Robiginitalea biformata HTCC2501: one gene and its partner. The main gene of each other region encodes a partner of the protein of the gene in region 2 in a complex. Links are inferred from orthologs where the notes say so. Each region holds a gene or a part of one and is shown on either strand. Other genes may lie near its edges.

Region 1 (7,225 bases), 1.8 Mb from region 2 along the record:
TTTCACGACCCACGACCACCAGTTTGCCCAGACAGTGGCCAACCGTATTGTGGAACTCACCCCGACACATACCATCGACCGCTACCTGACATTTGACGACTACATGTCTGACCCGGCCATCCGGGAGCAACGGCAGAAATTATACGGTGTCCCAGCCTGACGGGCCGGGGTTTCAGGCATTGAAATACTTACTGTTCCAAATAGCCGGGTTGAAGTTCTTCCCGAGGGCAAAACCGTAGAAAATCACCACGGCTGCCAGGGATTTGAACATAAAGAAAAAGATGATCCAGAATTCCGCAGCGCTGTCGTTTTTGGAAAACAAACCGCCGGGCACCAACAGGGAGACCAGGTAGCTCACCAGCAACACCACCAGGGTCAGGTTGGCGATATTCCGGAAAGGCCACACCAGGAGACGGCGCAGGGGGTGGAGATCGTTCCCCCATTTGTGGACCAGGTAAAAGTAATCGTTCCCCAGGGGAACAAACAGCAACGGGTCGTCCCGGTCTTGGAGTTTAAATAGGCGGGAAGGGGCGATGATTTTCAATCCCTCCAGCCGCGTATCGTGTGCGTTTTCCAGGTCGGCAATGGCCTGACGGGCACTTTCCGGGAGTTCAGGTTTAAAGTACTTCAGGTCCAGGAAGCGCAGCCGGTAATCGATGCAAACAGCCCGGATCTGATCCAGCCGGTAGATCCTACGCGTTTCCAGCAGGTCAAAATCAAAGGTATTTGGCGGATTTCCCGGGCGCCCATCCCTATCGTTGTCCCCGCTTTCCGCGATGGGCAAATCTGTTGGCACGGCTCTCCCGGATTGTTGGATTTGCAGGGCTTGGAGCAGGCCGGAAAGCTGTGAATCCTGCCACTCCCTTTCCCGGATCGCCTGCAACCGGGATTCGACATTGGTCCTCTTTAACATGAATTTTCTTTTAGCAATTACCCAAAAATACGCATTGGGGCTTTGGGAGTCAAATACAGTATCGTTGTTAAAACTGTTAAAGATATGTTAAAATCATTTTCCGGATTCCCGCAAATTGGCCTGAGGGGGCGAATTGCGTATATTCAGGGCGGGAATCCCGGTAGAATCGGTGTATTCCCGCCCCCGAAATCGACTATAAGGATGCTTACCCGTTATGGAATGCTGCTGCTGGCAGCCCTTTTTTTCCAGGTACCCGATATGTGCGCACAGCGGCACAGCGGTATGGGGCAACAAGTACCCATCACCCGGCTCGGACTCTCCCCGGACCAGTATCCCACCCTTTTGACGGCCGTGGCAGCCACCGACTTGATGGAAATCCTCGAGAACGGCGCGTTTACCATTTTTGCACCTTCGGACGAAGCTTTTCACAGGCTCGATCCGGACCGGGTGCGCGACTGGCTGAAACCGGAGAATAAAAAAGTCCTGAAGTCCCTGGTGGGCTATCACATCGTAGCCGGGGAATTGTCCGCTTCGAAAATTTTACGGGCCCTGAGCCGCGGAAAAGGCACTACGCGATTTACCACGCTGCAGGGTGAGGACCTGATTGCCACCCTGGAGGGTTCCGATATCTATCTTACCGATTGTTCGGGGAATCGAGCCCGGATTACCTGTGCGGACTTAGGCAGCGAACGCCTGGTTTTTCACGAGATCGACCGGGTAGTGCTCCCCGCGCCTTTATAAAAGTCGGTCCGTGCGCCAACTGGCCCGGATTCCAAAATCGGATGGATTACCCGCGGAGTTCTGCGCCCAATTCTTTTTCAAACGCTTTCTGCAATGAGCCCATAACCGAATCGATCTGCTTGTCTGCCAGCGTCTTTTTCGGGTCCTGGAGGAAAAAGCTCAGGGCATAGGATTTTTTCCCAGCCGGCAGCTTATCACCTGTATAAACGTCAAAGAGCCGGACATCGCGCAGAATTTTTCTATTGGTTTTCAGTGCCAGGTCGTGCAGTTGCCGAAAGGATACCGATTCGTCCAGCAACAGGGCCAGGTCCCTGCGAACTTCCGGGTGCCTGGGGATTTCGGTATACGAAATTTCCGCGCCCTGAACCCTCTGGAGCAGCAGCGGCCAGTCGATATCCGCATAGAGTACTTCCTGGCGGATATCAAAGGCCCGGAGGATATCCGGGTGTACGGATCCCAGCCGGACGACGGCGCGTTTTCCCATAGAAATCTCGAGGGCTTCCGAAAATCGTTGGTCCGTTACCGGCATTTCCTCCCGGGGCCCGGCTCCCAGACTATCCAGAACATGAGCCACTACCGCTTTCAGGTCAAAGAACCCCTGAGGCTTTGCAGTGTTTTCCCAATGGTCGGGATGCTGATTTCCCGTCAGGAGCAGGGCCAGCCTTTCCCGTTCTTCCCATTGGGTCCCTTCCCGGGAATAAATTTGGCCAAATTCGTACAGGCGCAAGTCCTGCTGGCGCCGGTTCAGATTGTGCGAGATAGCACCCAATCCCGAGAAAAGAAGGTCTCTGCGCAATGCGGACAGCTCCTGGCTGAGCGGGTTCATCAAGGCGACTTCCCCTTCCGGATCACCGCCCAAAAGCGCATTGTGGGCAGGATTGCAGAGGCTGTTGCCTAGAATTTCGTCAAACCCCAGAGCAGCCAGCCGGCCGCTGATGCGATCCTGTAGTTTATGGGGCGCCACGCCGGCAGGGGGCTCGATGGAAGCGGTAAACTGGGACTTATCCGGGATGTTGTTGTATCCGTACACCCGTAGGATTTCCTCAATTACGTCCACTTCCCGGCGAACATCCACCCGGTAAAACGGGATCACCAGGCCCAACCCGGATTCTGTGACGCTCTTTACCTGGATATCCAGGGAAGCCAGGATTGAAATAACGGTATCCCGGGGAATTTCCGTGCCGACCAACCGGTAAATTTTTTCGTAGGTGAGGAACACATTGTGGTCCGGCATCTTTTTCGGATAAAGGTCCACGGCGTCCGAGCTGATCTCGCCCCCCGCAATGTCCCGGATCAGGATAGCGGCCCGCAGCAGGGCGTACTCCACATTGTTGATGTCAATGCCCCGTTCGAAGCGAAAGGAAGCATCCGTGTTAAGCCCGTGTCGCTTGGCGGTCTTCCGAATTGAAACCGGGTCAAAATAGGCGCTCTCCAGAAAAATATTCCGGGTATCCATGGTGACTCCCGTGTTGATGCCCCCGAAAACGCCGGCGATACACATGGGTTTTTCCGCGTCGCAGATCATCAGGTCTTCCTCGTGGAGGATGCGCTCTTCCCCGTCCAGCGTCATGAATTTGGTACCGGCCTTAACGGTCTTTACCAGGATTTTCTTGCCGTGGATGCGGTCCGCGTCAAAGGCGTGCAAGGGTTGCCCGAGTTCGTGCAGGACGTAGTTTGTGGCATCCACTACATTATTGATCGGGCTCAGGCCGATGGCGCGGAGCCGGTTGCGCAACCAGTCCGGTGATTCCTGAACGATCAAATTGCTGATGGTGACGCCGCAGTACCGGGGCGCGAGTTCCGGTTTTTCCACCTGCACCTCAATCCGCCCCGAGCGGTTGTCCACGTGGAAATTGCTCACCGAGGGGGTAATGAGTTCCTTCGATATTTTCTGTTGTTTCAAGCCGGCCCGCAGGTCGCGCGCCACGCCGTAATGGCTCATGGCGTCTGCGCGGTTGGGGGTCAGCCCGATTTCAAAGACTTCGTCTTCCTCCAGTCGGAAGAGTTCTGCACAGGGGGTACCCGGGGCGGCATCCGTATCGAGCACCAGGATGCCGTCGTGGCTGTCTCCCAGGCCTATCTCGTCTTCGGCGCAAATCATGCCGTGGCTCGCCTCTCCGCGGATTTTCCCTTTTTTGATTTTCCACGGCTCCCCGTCTGCCGTGTAGAGCGTCGTTCCGATAGTGGCCACCGGAACTTTCTGGCCTTTGGCCACATTGTGCGCCCCGCAGACAATCTGAACCGGTTTATCGGTACCGATATCCACCTGGCATAGCGACAACTTGTCGGCATTCGGGTGTTTTTCACAGCTTTTCACCTCTCCCACCACAATACCTTTGAGGCCCCCGGGGACGGATTCAAACGGCGTGATTCCTTCCACTTCGAGCCCGAGGTCTGTAAGCAACTCTGCGGTTTTTTCCGCCGGCCAGTCCATTTCGATGAACTGGCGCAACCATTTATAGGAGATTTTCATTCCGCTGTTTTAAGCGAACAAAGATAAAACAATGTCCCTATTTATTCCACTTTCCGCCATCAGCCCGGATTAAAATAAAAACCCCCGGGCGTTAAGGGCCGGGGGGATTGCTTTGCAATGCAGGCGGTATCAGATAATCGTGGATTTTCCCAGGCCGATATTCTCCTGGTTCAACCCCTTGAAATCGTCCGAATCGCTGATGTGTCCGGCAATAAACTGGCCCACATCGTCCGTACCGTGTTTGCTTTTTGGGTCGAGGTCCGGGGTGACCATTCCCTTTTTCAGGGCTTTATTCACCGAGCGCACCACGGCGGCAGCCTCTTCGTCCAGGCCAAAATGGTCGAGCAGCATGGCTGCCGACAGGATCGAGGCAATCGGGTTGGCGATGTTCTTGCCGGTAGCCTGGGGATAGGAGCCGTGGATGGGCTCAAACATGGCGCTGGATTCCCCTACGGACGCAGAGGGCAACAGGCCGATGGACCCGCCGATCACGCTTCCTTCGTCCGACAGGATATCCCCAAACATGTTTTCCGTGAGGATCACATCGAACTGGCTGGGGTTCAAGATCATTTGCATGGCCGCGTTATCCACAAAGAGATAGTGGAGTTCCACGTCCGGGTAACTCTCCCCGATGCGCGTAACCACCCGGCGCCACAGGCGGGAGGATTCCAGTACGTTGGCCTTGTCCACCAGGGTGAGTTTCTTTCGGCGGCCTTTTGCGGCCTTGAAAGCCAGGTGCGCAATCCGGCTGATCTCCTCTTCGCTGTAGATGCAGAGGTCGGAAGCGGTGTTCCCGTCTTCGCTCAGGAATTTTTCCCCGAAATAAATGCCCCCTGTCAGTTCCCGGTAAATAACGAAATCCGTGTTTTCAATGCGTTCCTTCCGGAGAGGCGATTTGTCAATCAGGGTAGGGAAGACCTTTACCGGGCGGATATTGCTGAACAGCCCCAATTCCTTGCGCAGTCGCAGGAGGCCCTGCTCGGGGCGCACCTTGGATTCCGGATCGTTGTCGTATTTCGGGTCGCCGATGGCCCCGAACAGGACGGCGTCGGATTGCTTACACAATTCCAGGGTGTCGTCCGGAAGGGGGTTCCCGGTCTGGTCGATGGCAATGGCGCCGACTGGCGCCTTGGTAAATTCAAATTGGTGCCCGAAGGCCTCTTCAACAGCCTGCAGGCAGGCAACGGCCTGGGCGGCCACCTCGGGTCCGATCCCGTCTCCCGGGAGCAATGCGATTTTCAATTTCATCAAGCGATACTTTCTATATTAACACCGGACGCCTCCACAATGCTGTGGATATCGGCATCTTCGATTTCTTTTTTGCGGTCCGCAAAGACCAGGAATTGGTCGTATACTTTATCGAGCTGCAACTTGGTCAGTTCATACCCGACTTTCTTGGCCCGGTAAGCCAGGGCCGCCCGGCCACTACGCGCTGTCAGCACGATGGAAGATTCGGTCACCCCCACGTCCACCGGGTCGATAATTTCATAGGTTTCCCGTTTTTTGATGACCCCGTCCTGGTGGATTCCGGAACTGTGGGCAAAGGCATTGGAGCCCACGATGGCCTTGTTGGGCTGCACCGGCATGCCCATTTTCCGGGAAACCATCTGACTGGTATCGTACAGGAGTTTGCTGTTGATCCCTGTATCCAGGTTCAGGTGGGGATGTTGGCGGAGGATCATCACCACTTCTTCCAGGGAGGTATTCCCGGCCCGTTCGCCGATCCCGTTGATGGTACATTCTATCTGTCGGGCGCCGTTGATCACCCCGGCAATGGAATTGGCGGTGGCGAGCCCCAGGTCGTTGTGGCAGTGACATGAGAGGATCGCCTTGTCGATGTCGCGCACATTTTCCCGCAGGTACTTCATCTTGGCCCCGTATTCTTCGGGAAGGCAATAACCGGTGGTATCCGGGATGTTCAGGACTGTGGCCCCGGCCTGGATGACCGCCTCGCAGATCCGTGCCAGGAACTCATTCTCGGTACGCCCGGCATCCTCGGCGTAGAACTCCACGTCCTCCACAAAAGTCTTGGCGTATTTGACGGCTTCCACTGCCCGTCGCAACACCTCGTCCTGGGTGGAATTGAATTTGTATTTGATATGGGATTCCGACGTACCGATACCCGTGTGTATCCGAGGCTTTTTGGCGTCCTTGATGGCCTCGGCAGCAACCTCGATATCTTTTTTAACCGCACGCGTCAGGCCGCAGACCGTCGCGTTTTTAACCAGGCGGGAGATTTCCGAAACAGATTTAAAATCCCCGGGGCTTGAAATCGGGAAGCCCGCTTCGATCACATCCACCCCCAGCGCATCGAGGCGTTCGGCGATTATCAGCTTCTGCTCCGTATCCAGTTTGCAACCCGGGACCTGTTCGCCGTCCCTGAGGGTTGTGTCAAAAATCTGTACCTTATCTTTGCTCATTATATTTACATACTTTTAATCACCAATTAACGAAGATAACGGGAGTGGGTTGGAATCCGGGATATCCGCCTGTCCATTTACAATGTTAAGGATCAGTTTGCTATTCGTACAGCGCTGTAAAACAGGCGCTTAATATAGAATTATTACGATGACGAATACCCATAAAGACGCCCTGTTCGTTTTGGTCAAATCCCTGTCCAAATCGGAAAAGCGCCAATTCAAACTCTATGTGGGCCGGTTGGGCGTCAACGCGGATGCCAAGTTCCTGGCTTTGTTCAACTTACTGGACAAGCACAAAGCCTATGACGAGGAGGCCATCCTGCAGAGCGGAATTGTCAAAAAATCCCAGTTGTCCAACCTCAAGGCGCACCTCTACAAGCAAATCCTGATCAGCCTGCGCCTGAACCCGGTAAACCAGAATGTCCGCGTGCAAATCCGGGAACAACTCGATTTTGCCACAATCCTCTATCAGAAAGGCCTCTACAAGCAAAGCCTGAAAATCCTCGAAAAGGTCAAGGCCACCGCCATCGAACACGAGGAGAAAAATATCGCTTTTGAGATCGTGGAGCTCGAAAAGATCATCGAGACCCAGTACATCACCCGAAGCTTGCCGGACCGGGCCCGGGAACTCACCACCGAAGCCGAGCGCCTGGCCGACCTGAACAACATCACCAGCAA
Region 2 (7,007 bases):
GATTGAACGAAAATTCCTGGTGGTATCCGGGGCGTACAGGGACCACGCCACCTCACGCAGGGAAATGGTACAGGGGTTCTTAAGCACGGATCCTGAGCGGACCATCCGGGTGAGGCGCTCCGGCGAAAAGGCCTGGATTACCATCAAGGGCCTGACCACGCAGGCGGGGACTACCCGCCAGGAATGGGAATACGAGATTCCTCCCGGGGATGCCGAATCGCTGCTGGCACTGTGCACGGATACCCCGATCCGCAAAACCCGGTACGAGGTGCCCTCCGGGCGCCACGTGTTTGAAGTGGATGAATTCCGGGATGCAAACGCCGGCCTGGTCCTGGCAGAGGTGGAACTCGCACGTGCCGATGAAGATTTTTCCAGGCCCGAATGGCTTGGGAAGGAGGTAACCGGCAATCCGGCTTATTACAATTCGCAATTAAGCATCAAACCCTATAGCACATGGAACGATTGATATACGGAGCCGGCATCTTCATACTGGCCATAGCACTGAGCGCCTGCGGCGAACAATCCCGCAACACGCCTGCGGATTCGCCCGGATTACCGGAATCGCCGTCCGGGGAACCCGCTGCGGGGACGAGTAGGGAAAAAAGCTTCGGGGAACTGCGGGAAAACCTGGTTTCCGAAGGGTACCAGGTATTTGATTACGTCGATGAGAAAACCGGGGATACCGTACTGATGCAGCAGTATTTCATGGCCTTCCTGAAACGGGGCGGTTCCCGTTCGCAGAGCCAGGAGGAGGCAGACAGCCTGCAGCAGTTGCACCTGGCCCATCTGGGGCGTATGTACGAATTGGGATACGCGGATATTTCCGGGCCATTCGGGGATGACGGGGACATCCGGGGCGTGACCATCTACAACGTGCCAACCCTGGAAATGGCGGATTCCCTGGCCCGATTGGATCCGGCTGTCCGCGCCGGCCGGCTCGAAATTGAAATCCACCCCTGGTGGGCGGCTAAAGGATTCCCCCTTCGCTGATCAGCGCAGGCTCCGGAACTGGCGCAGGAAGCGGACATCGTTTTCGCTGAGCAGGCGGATATCCGGGATCTGGTGGAGCAGGAGCGCAATGCGGTCGATACCCATGCCGAACGCAAACCCGGAATACGTCTTGGAATCGATGCCGCAGTTCTCCAGTACGTTCGGGTCTACCATCCCGCAGCCCATGATTTCCAGCCATCCGGTGCCTTTGGTCATCCGGTAGTCCGTCTCGGTTTCAAGCCCCCAGTACACATCTACTTCCGCACTGGGTTCGGTAAACGGGAAATAGGAGGGACGCAGGCGGATTTTGGATTTGCCGAAGAGGGCGGTGGTAAAATAGCGGAGGGTCTGCTTCAGGTCTGCAAAGGAAACCCCCTTGTCGATATACAGGCCTTCAACCTGGTGAAAAAAGCAATGCGAACGCGCAGAAATGGCCTCGTTTCGGTAAACCCGGCCGGGCGAAATGGTCCGAATGGGCGGTTTGTTGTTTTCCATGTAGCGCACCTGAACCGACGAGGTGTGTGTCCGCAGTAGGATGTCCGGGTCGGTCTGGATAAAAAAGGTGTCCTGCATATCCCGGGCCGGGTGGTATTCCGGCAGGTTCAGGGCGGTGAAGTTGTGCCAGTCGTCTTCGATTTCCGGGCCTTCCGACACGGTAAACCCAATCTGGGAAAAGATATCGATAATCCGGTATTTCACCTGTGAAATCGGGTGCCTGGAGCCCACTTCCAGGGGCTTCCCGGGGCGGGTGAGGTCGCCGTAGCGCGTTTCGGCTTGCTTCCCGGCTTCCAGGGCCTCCCGCAGGGCGTCCACCTTTTCCGCAGCTGCATTTTTCAGCTGGTTTACGGTTTGGCCGAATTCCCGCTTTTCGGACGCAGGCACGTTTTTCAGTTCCGCAAAAAAAGCGGTTAGCAACCCCTTTTTGCCGAGGTATTTGATGCGAAACGCTTCGATGGCTTCCGGGGTGTCCGCCTGGAATTCCCGTACTGTTTCCAGATGTTCTTTCAGTTGGTCGATCATGCTGCTCGATGCACGGACGCGGCAAGCGTCCAGGGTTTTAAAGCAGGGACAAAGGTAAACAATTCCGGCAACCGGAAAGGCATTTCACCCTTCAAAACGCCCCGGGCGGATACCCGATCAAACGGTATCCGGGATATTCTCCCGCACCCAGGCCACACAGGCCCTGAAGGATTCAAAAATATGCTCCTCCGGCACGAGGTCCGGGATGATGTCGATTCGCGACATCATATACCGCGGCTGATCCTGGATGTCCACGAACAGGGGGATGACCTGCTTTCTCTGCAATTCCTGCAGCACGTCTTCCATGGCGTAGAGGCCGGACTGGTCCATGTATTGCATCCTCCCGAGGCGGAGGATCACCGCCTGGGCTGTGGGGGGTATCTGGTCGGCCAGGCTCTGGAAATCGCTGGTGGTCCCGAAGAACAACGGCCCCTTGATATGCTTGATAAACACCTCTTCCCGGAGTTTTGCGGGGAAGTTGCCCTCGTCCGGCCAGGCCTTTTCATCGTTGAGGGATTTCACGTCCGACCGCTGGGCCGTCAGGTCGCCGATTTTTTTCATGAACATCAGGGAGGCGATCACCAGGCCGATACCCACCGCGTAGACGAGGTTCCAGAAGGTGGACAACACGAGTACCACCAGCATGACAATTACCTCGGAACTCAGCTTGACGGGCCCCAGGGTAATATCCTTGGGCAGGCTGGGGATGGCGCGGAGGCCCTTGTAGTCCATCACGGCAATCCCTACGGTAATCAGAATCCCCGCCAGGACGGCTGCCGGGATCTGGGAGGCAATAGGCCCGAGGGCCAGCAGGACCACCAGCAAAAGGATGCCGGCAATCATCCCGGAGAGGCGCGTTTTACCCCCGGAATTGATGTTCACAACGGTCCGGATGGTGGCGCCGGCCCCAGGGAGGCCGCCGAATACGGCCGCGATGCTGTTGCCAATCCCCTGGCCCACCAGTTCCTTGTTGGGTTTGTGTTTGGTCTTGGTCATGTTGTCGGCCACCACTGAGGTCAAGAGGGAGTCGATGGCCCCCAGCAAGGCGAGCGTCAGCGCAGTAAAAACATAGGGGGTAATGGTGCCGAGCCGGAATTCCGTGAGGATTTCCAGATTCGGGATGGGGAAGCCTTCGGGGATTTGTTCGATGGGCCGGTAGTCCAGGCCCAGGCCCACGGCAGCACCCGAGACCACCAGGAGGGACACCAGGGTACTGGGGACGGCGGTGGTAATCCGTTTGAACCCGTAGATGATAAAGATGGTCGCCAGGGCCAGGGCTACTTCCAGCCAGTTGATGTTGTTCAGTGCCCGATCCATGACCCGCAGGGCGCCGATTACCCCGCTGGCCTCTTTGGCCGCGAGGGTGGCGGATTCCTTCCGGATGGCTGCTTCGGTGATTTCATCGGCCCGGTTGATGGTTTCTTCGAAATTCTCGAGTACGAGGATACCTTCCCCCGCTTCTTCTTTCAGGATATTTTCGAGGATAAGCTCTTCTGCCTGGGGCTTGAATCGGCTTACAAATTCTTCGTCCTCCTTGGGGTAATACCCCAGGGCAGGGAGGATCTGGGTGACGATGATAATTACTCCGATAGCCGTCATAAAGCCCGAAACAACCGGGTAGGGGATATACCGGATATATTTGCCCAGCCCTACCAGGCCGAGGCCGATCTGCATCAGCCCGGCGAGCAGGAATACCGTGAGGATGGCGGGCATGGCCTGTTCCACGCTCCCGTCGTTGACGGCGATGATACTGGCGATGATCACCATGCTCACCGCGGTCATTGGAGCGGTGGGCCCGGATATCTGCGTGGGGGTCCCCCCGAAAAGGGCTGCGAAAAAGCTGATGAAAATAGCCCCGTAGAGGCCGGCACTCGGCCCGAGCCCGGAGCTGACCCCAAAGGCCAGGGCCAGGGGAAGGGCGACGATCCCGGCGGTGATTCCCCCGAACAGGTCTCCCCTGAAATGGGCAAAAAGTTGCTTCATGGTTGCGGTTGCTTGTGGCACCAGAAGATACAAACAAAAAACTGAAAAAGCCGGCACGCAAGTGCGTGCCGGCTTTTTTCGTTGGGGGTTCCTGTCCCCGGGGAATCAGGCCCGGGATTACTCGTAAAACGTCACAGCCCCGTTGCTGATGTCGTACATGGCGCCGACAATGGCAATCTCGCCGTCGCTCTCCATTTCGCTGAGGATCTTGCTCTGCTCCCGGATCTGGTCGATGGCCATTTTGACGTTGACCTCGGATACGGCGTCCACGAATTCCAGGTTCTTGGAGTTCCGCAGGGATTCGTCCTGGGGTTCTTTTACCGCAGTGACTGCCGGTTCGATCTTGTTGATCAGCGTGGTCAGGTGACCGAGGCGCGCGTGGTCGCAGGCCCCTTTTACGGCCCCGCAACTCGTGTGGCCGAGAACCACCAGCAATTTGGTTCCTGCCAGTTTGCAGGCAAATTCCATACTTCCCAGAATGTCCTGGTTGATAAAATTGCCGGCGATACGAATGCTGAAGATATCCCCCAGGCCCTGGTCGAATACGAGCTCGGCGGATACCCGGGAATCGATGCAACTCAGGATGGTGGCAAACGGGAACTGGCCTTCTGCCGTATCGTTGACCTGTTCGAGCAGGTTGCGGTTGGCTTTCAGGTTTTGTTGAAACCGCTGGTTGCCCTCCTTGAGGAATTGCAATGCCTTATCAGGCGTCATGGTTGCCTGGGTTTCTTTAGTATGTGCTTTCATGTGATAATTGTTTAGGTTCTTATGCAGTTTTCTTGGGGCGGAGGTTGAAAAATTCCAGGTAGCTCGGCGGATTGTGAGCTTCGCCCCGCTCGGAAATCAGCAGGATGTCGATGTTCCGGTTTTTCGCTTTCAGCGCGAAATCGTCCAGGATTTCGATGATGTCGTTGTCCAGGTAACGGGTTTTACGCACATCCAGTTCAAGATAGGTGTTTTCCGGCAGACTGTCCAGTTCCTTGAGGATAGCGCCCTTGTTGATAAACGTAACTTCCTCGGCCAGGGTCATTTTTACCCGGTGCTTCCCGTTGTCTTTCTCCTGGATATGCAGGAAGTGGGAATTCTGGTAGCTCTTGATCAGGATCACGACGATGCCGACTCCCAGTCCGAGTCCGATCCCGATCAGCAGGTCGGTGAAGATAATCCCCACCACGGTAACCACAAACGGGACGAATTGTTTCCAGCCCTTGATGTACATCTCCTTGAAAAGCGAAGGTTTGGCCAGTTTATAACCCACCAGGAAAAGGATGGCTGCCAGTACGGACAGCGGGATCATGTTGAGCAATGTCGGAATCAGGATCACCGAGATCAGCAGGAAAAAACCGTGCATGATGGCGGCCAGTTTGGTCTTCCCGCCGGACTGGATATTGGCCGAACTCCTGACGATTACCTGGGTGATGGGCAAGCCGCCAACGAGGCCGGAAAGCATATTCCCGGTTCCCTGTGCCAGCAACTCGCGGTTGGTGGGGGTTACGCGTTTCTCGGGGTCGAGTTTATCCGTGGCTTCCACGCAGAGGAGGGTCTCCAGGCTGGCCACCAGGGCAATGGTAAAGGCGGTAACCCAGATTTCGGGCCGGCCGATGACCGCAAAATTCGGGAAGCTGAACTGGGAGACAAAAGATGCAGCATCCTCGGGAACGGGAACGCTCACCAGGTGTTCGGGGGCGATAGCGAGGAGCTCGTTGCCCTGGGTGAAAACATAAAAAAGGATTCCGACAACCACGGCCACCAGGGGCCCCTGTATCAATTGGAATATTTTGGCCTTCTTGGAGAGTACTTTCTCCCAGAGGATCAGGATGCCCAGGCCGATAAGTGCGATGATGGTCGCTCCCGGGGAGATATTGTTCAGGGCGTTGAACACCTCGGAGAAGGTGTTTTCCCCGTCTACCTGGAAGAAGGCAAAATCCCCTTCCGGATCTGAATCGTATCCGAAGAAGTGCGGAATCTGTTTTAGGACGATGATAATCCCGATACCGGTGAGCATTCCTTTAATAACGGAAGAAGGAAAATAATAGCCGATGATCCCGGCGCGCAAAACGCCGAAGAGAATCTGGATGGCGCCACCCAGGACGACGGCTACCAGGAAGTTTTCCCACCCCCCCAGGGCCCCGATGGCCGTGAGGACGATGGCGGCAAGCCCGGCTGCCGGGCCGCTGACCCCAATGTGGGAGCCGCTGAGCGCGCCAACGACGATCCCCCCGATGATCCCGGCAATCAGTCCGGAGAACAGGGGGGCCCCGCTGGCCAGGGCAATCCCGAGACATAGCGGGATAGCCACAAAAAAGACGACGATACTTGCAGGAAGATCCTGCTTGATATGTTTAAACATGGAAGAACGAATTGATTCCGCAGACCCGGTTACCGGGGCGCGGAGATTAGTAAGCTGTTATTAATTGGCGTAATCAGGCGTACAGCTGTACTTCGGGGGGTGGCAGGAGGATTTCCCCGATAAAATCGGATTCGTCACAGGTGGAACTAAACCCCGGACGGGGAATGGAATATGCCCAATTTTCGGAATAGGGCATGAGGTTGTGAATGATCAGTTTTTCTTCGAGGGGATCTACCTTAACGGTTTTTCCAGACTCTTCCTCGGCAGTATTCATGGTAATCGCGATGGTCTCCTCGGATTGATATAGCCAGGCCAGGGGCGAACCGATAATGGACAGCGCCCAGAAACCCAGGATTGCTATAAGAAATGGCTTGGATGGCATACGCGTATTGGTTGCCGCAAAAATAAGAAAGTATACGGAACCGTCCTGTTAACTAAATTTTAAAAGTCTTTCAGCAAACGGAGGGCTTCAGCGGGCATCCAGCCGGTCTGCCCGTCTTCCAGTTCAATTTTTCGCCAGTCTGCCAGGGAGTCGCGCACCTGAACTTTGGTCCCCTCGTGCAGCTGAAAAGCGGTCTCCGACCCCCGGTTGGGCTCGGTCCGGACCGCAACTTCCCCGGCAAAGATTATGGCCGGCTGGTCCTGCAGGTAAGCCCGGTGCTGG

Evidence for each region.
Region 1: the proteins of pheS (region 2) and pheT are in contact, whole or in part, in a crystal structure (PDB 6P24), measured with the Escherichia coli proteins. The link is inferred for Robiginitalea biformata HTCC2501 from one-to-one orthologs.

What each region holds. Positions count from the first base shown.
Region 1 is NC_013222.1:2,721,465-2,728,689, reverse strand. The notes cover bases 1,415-4,429. They hold pheT (phenylalanine--tRNA ligase subunit beta), read right to left. Parts: upstream 4,128-4,429; coding sequence 1,701-4,127; downstream 1,415-1,700. Other genes in these bases: leuB (3-isopropylmalate dehydrogenase), read right to left, coding at 4,257-4,429; RB2501_RS12090 (fasciclin domain-containing protein), read left to right, coding at 1,415-1,654. Also shown: RB2501_RS12100 (ABC-F family ATP-binding cassette domain-containing protein), read left to right, coding at 1-160; RB2501_RS12095 (hypothetical protein), read right to left, coding at 173-913; more of RB2501_RS12090, read left to right, coding at 1,115-1,414; more of leuB, read right to left, coding at 4,430-5,375; RB2501_RS12075 (2-isopropylmalate synthase), read right to left, coding at 5,375-6,547; RB2501_RS12070 (hypothetical protein), read left to right, coding at 6,696-7,225.
Region 2 is NC_013222.1:938,084-945,090, forward strand. Bases 1-2,797 are described here. They hold pheS (phenylalanine--tRNA ligase subunit alpha), read right to left. Parts: upstream 2,011-2,797; coding sequence 991-2,010; downstream 1-990. Other genes in these bases: RB2501_RS04165 (CYTH domain-containing protein), read left to right, coding at 1-466; RB2501_RS04170 (YciI family protein), read left to right, coding at 454-990; RB2501_RS04180 (SulP family inorganic anion transporter), read right to left, coding at 2,128-2,797. Also shown: more of RB2501_RS04180, read right to left, coding at 2,798-3,993; RB2501_RS04185 (carbonic anhydrase family protein), read right to left, coding at 4,111-4,740; RB2501_RS04190 (SulP family inorganic anion transporter), read right to left, coding at 4,760-6,343; RB2501_RS04195 (hypothetical protein), read right to left, coding at 6,417-6,725; RB2501_RS04200 (SH3 domain-containing protein), read right to left, coding at 6,785-7,007.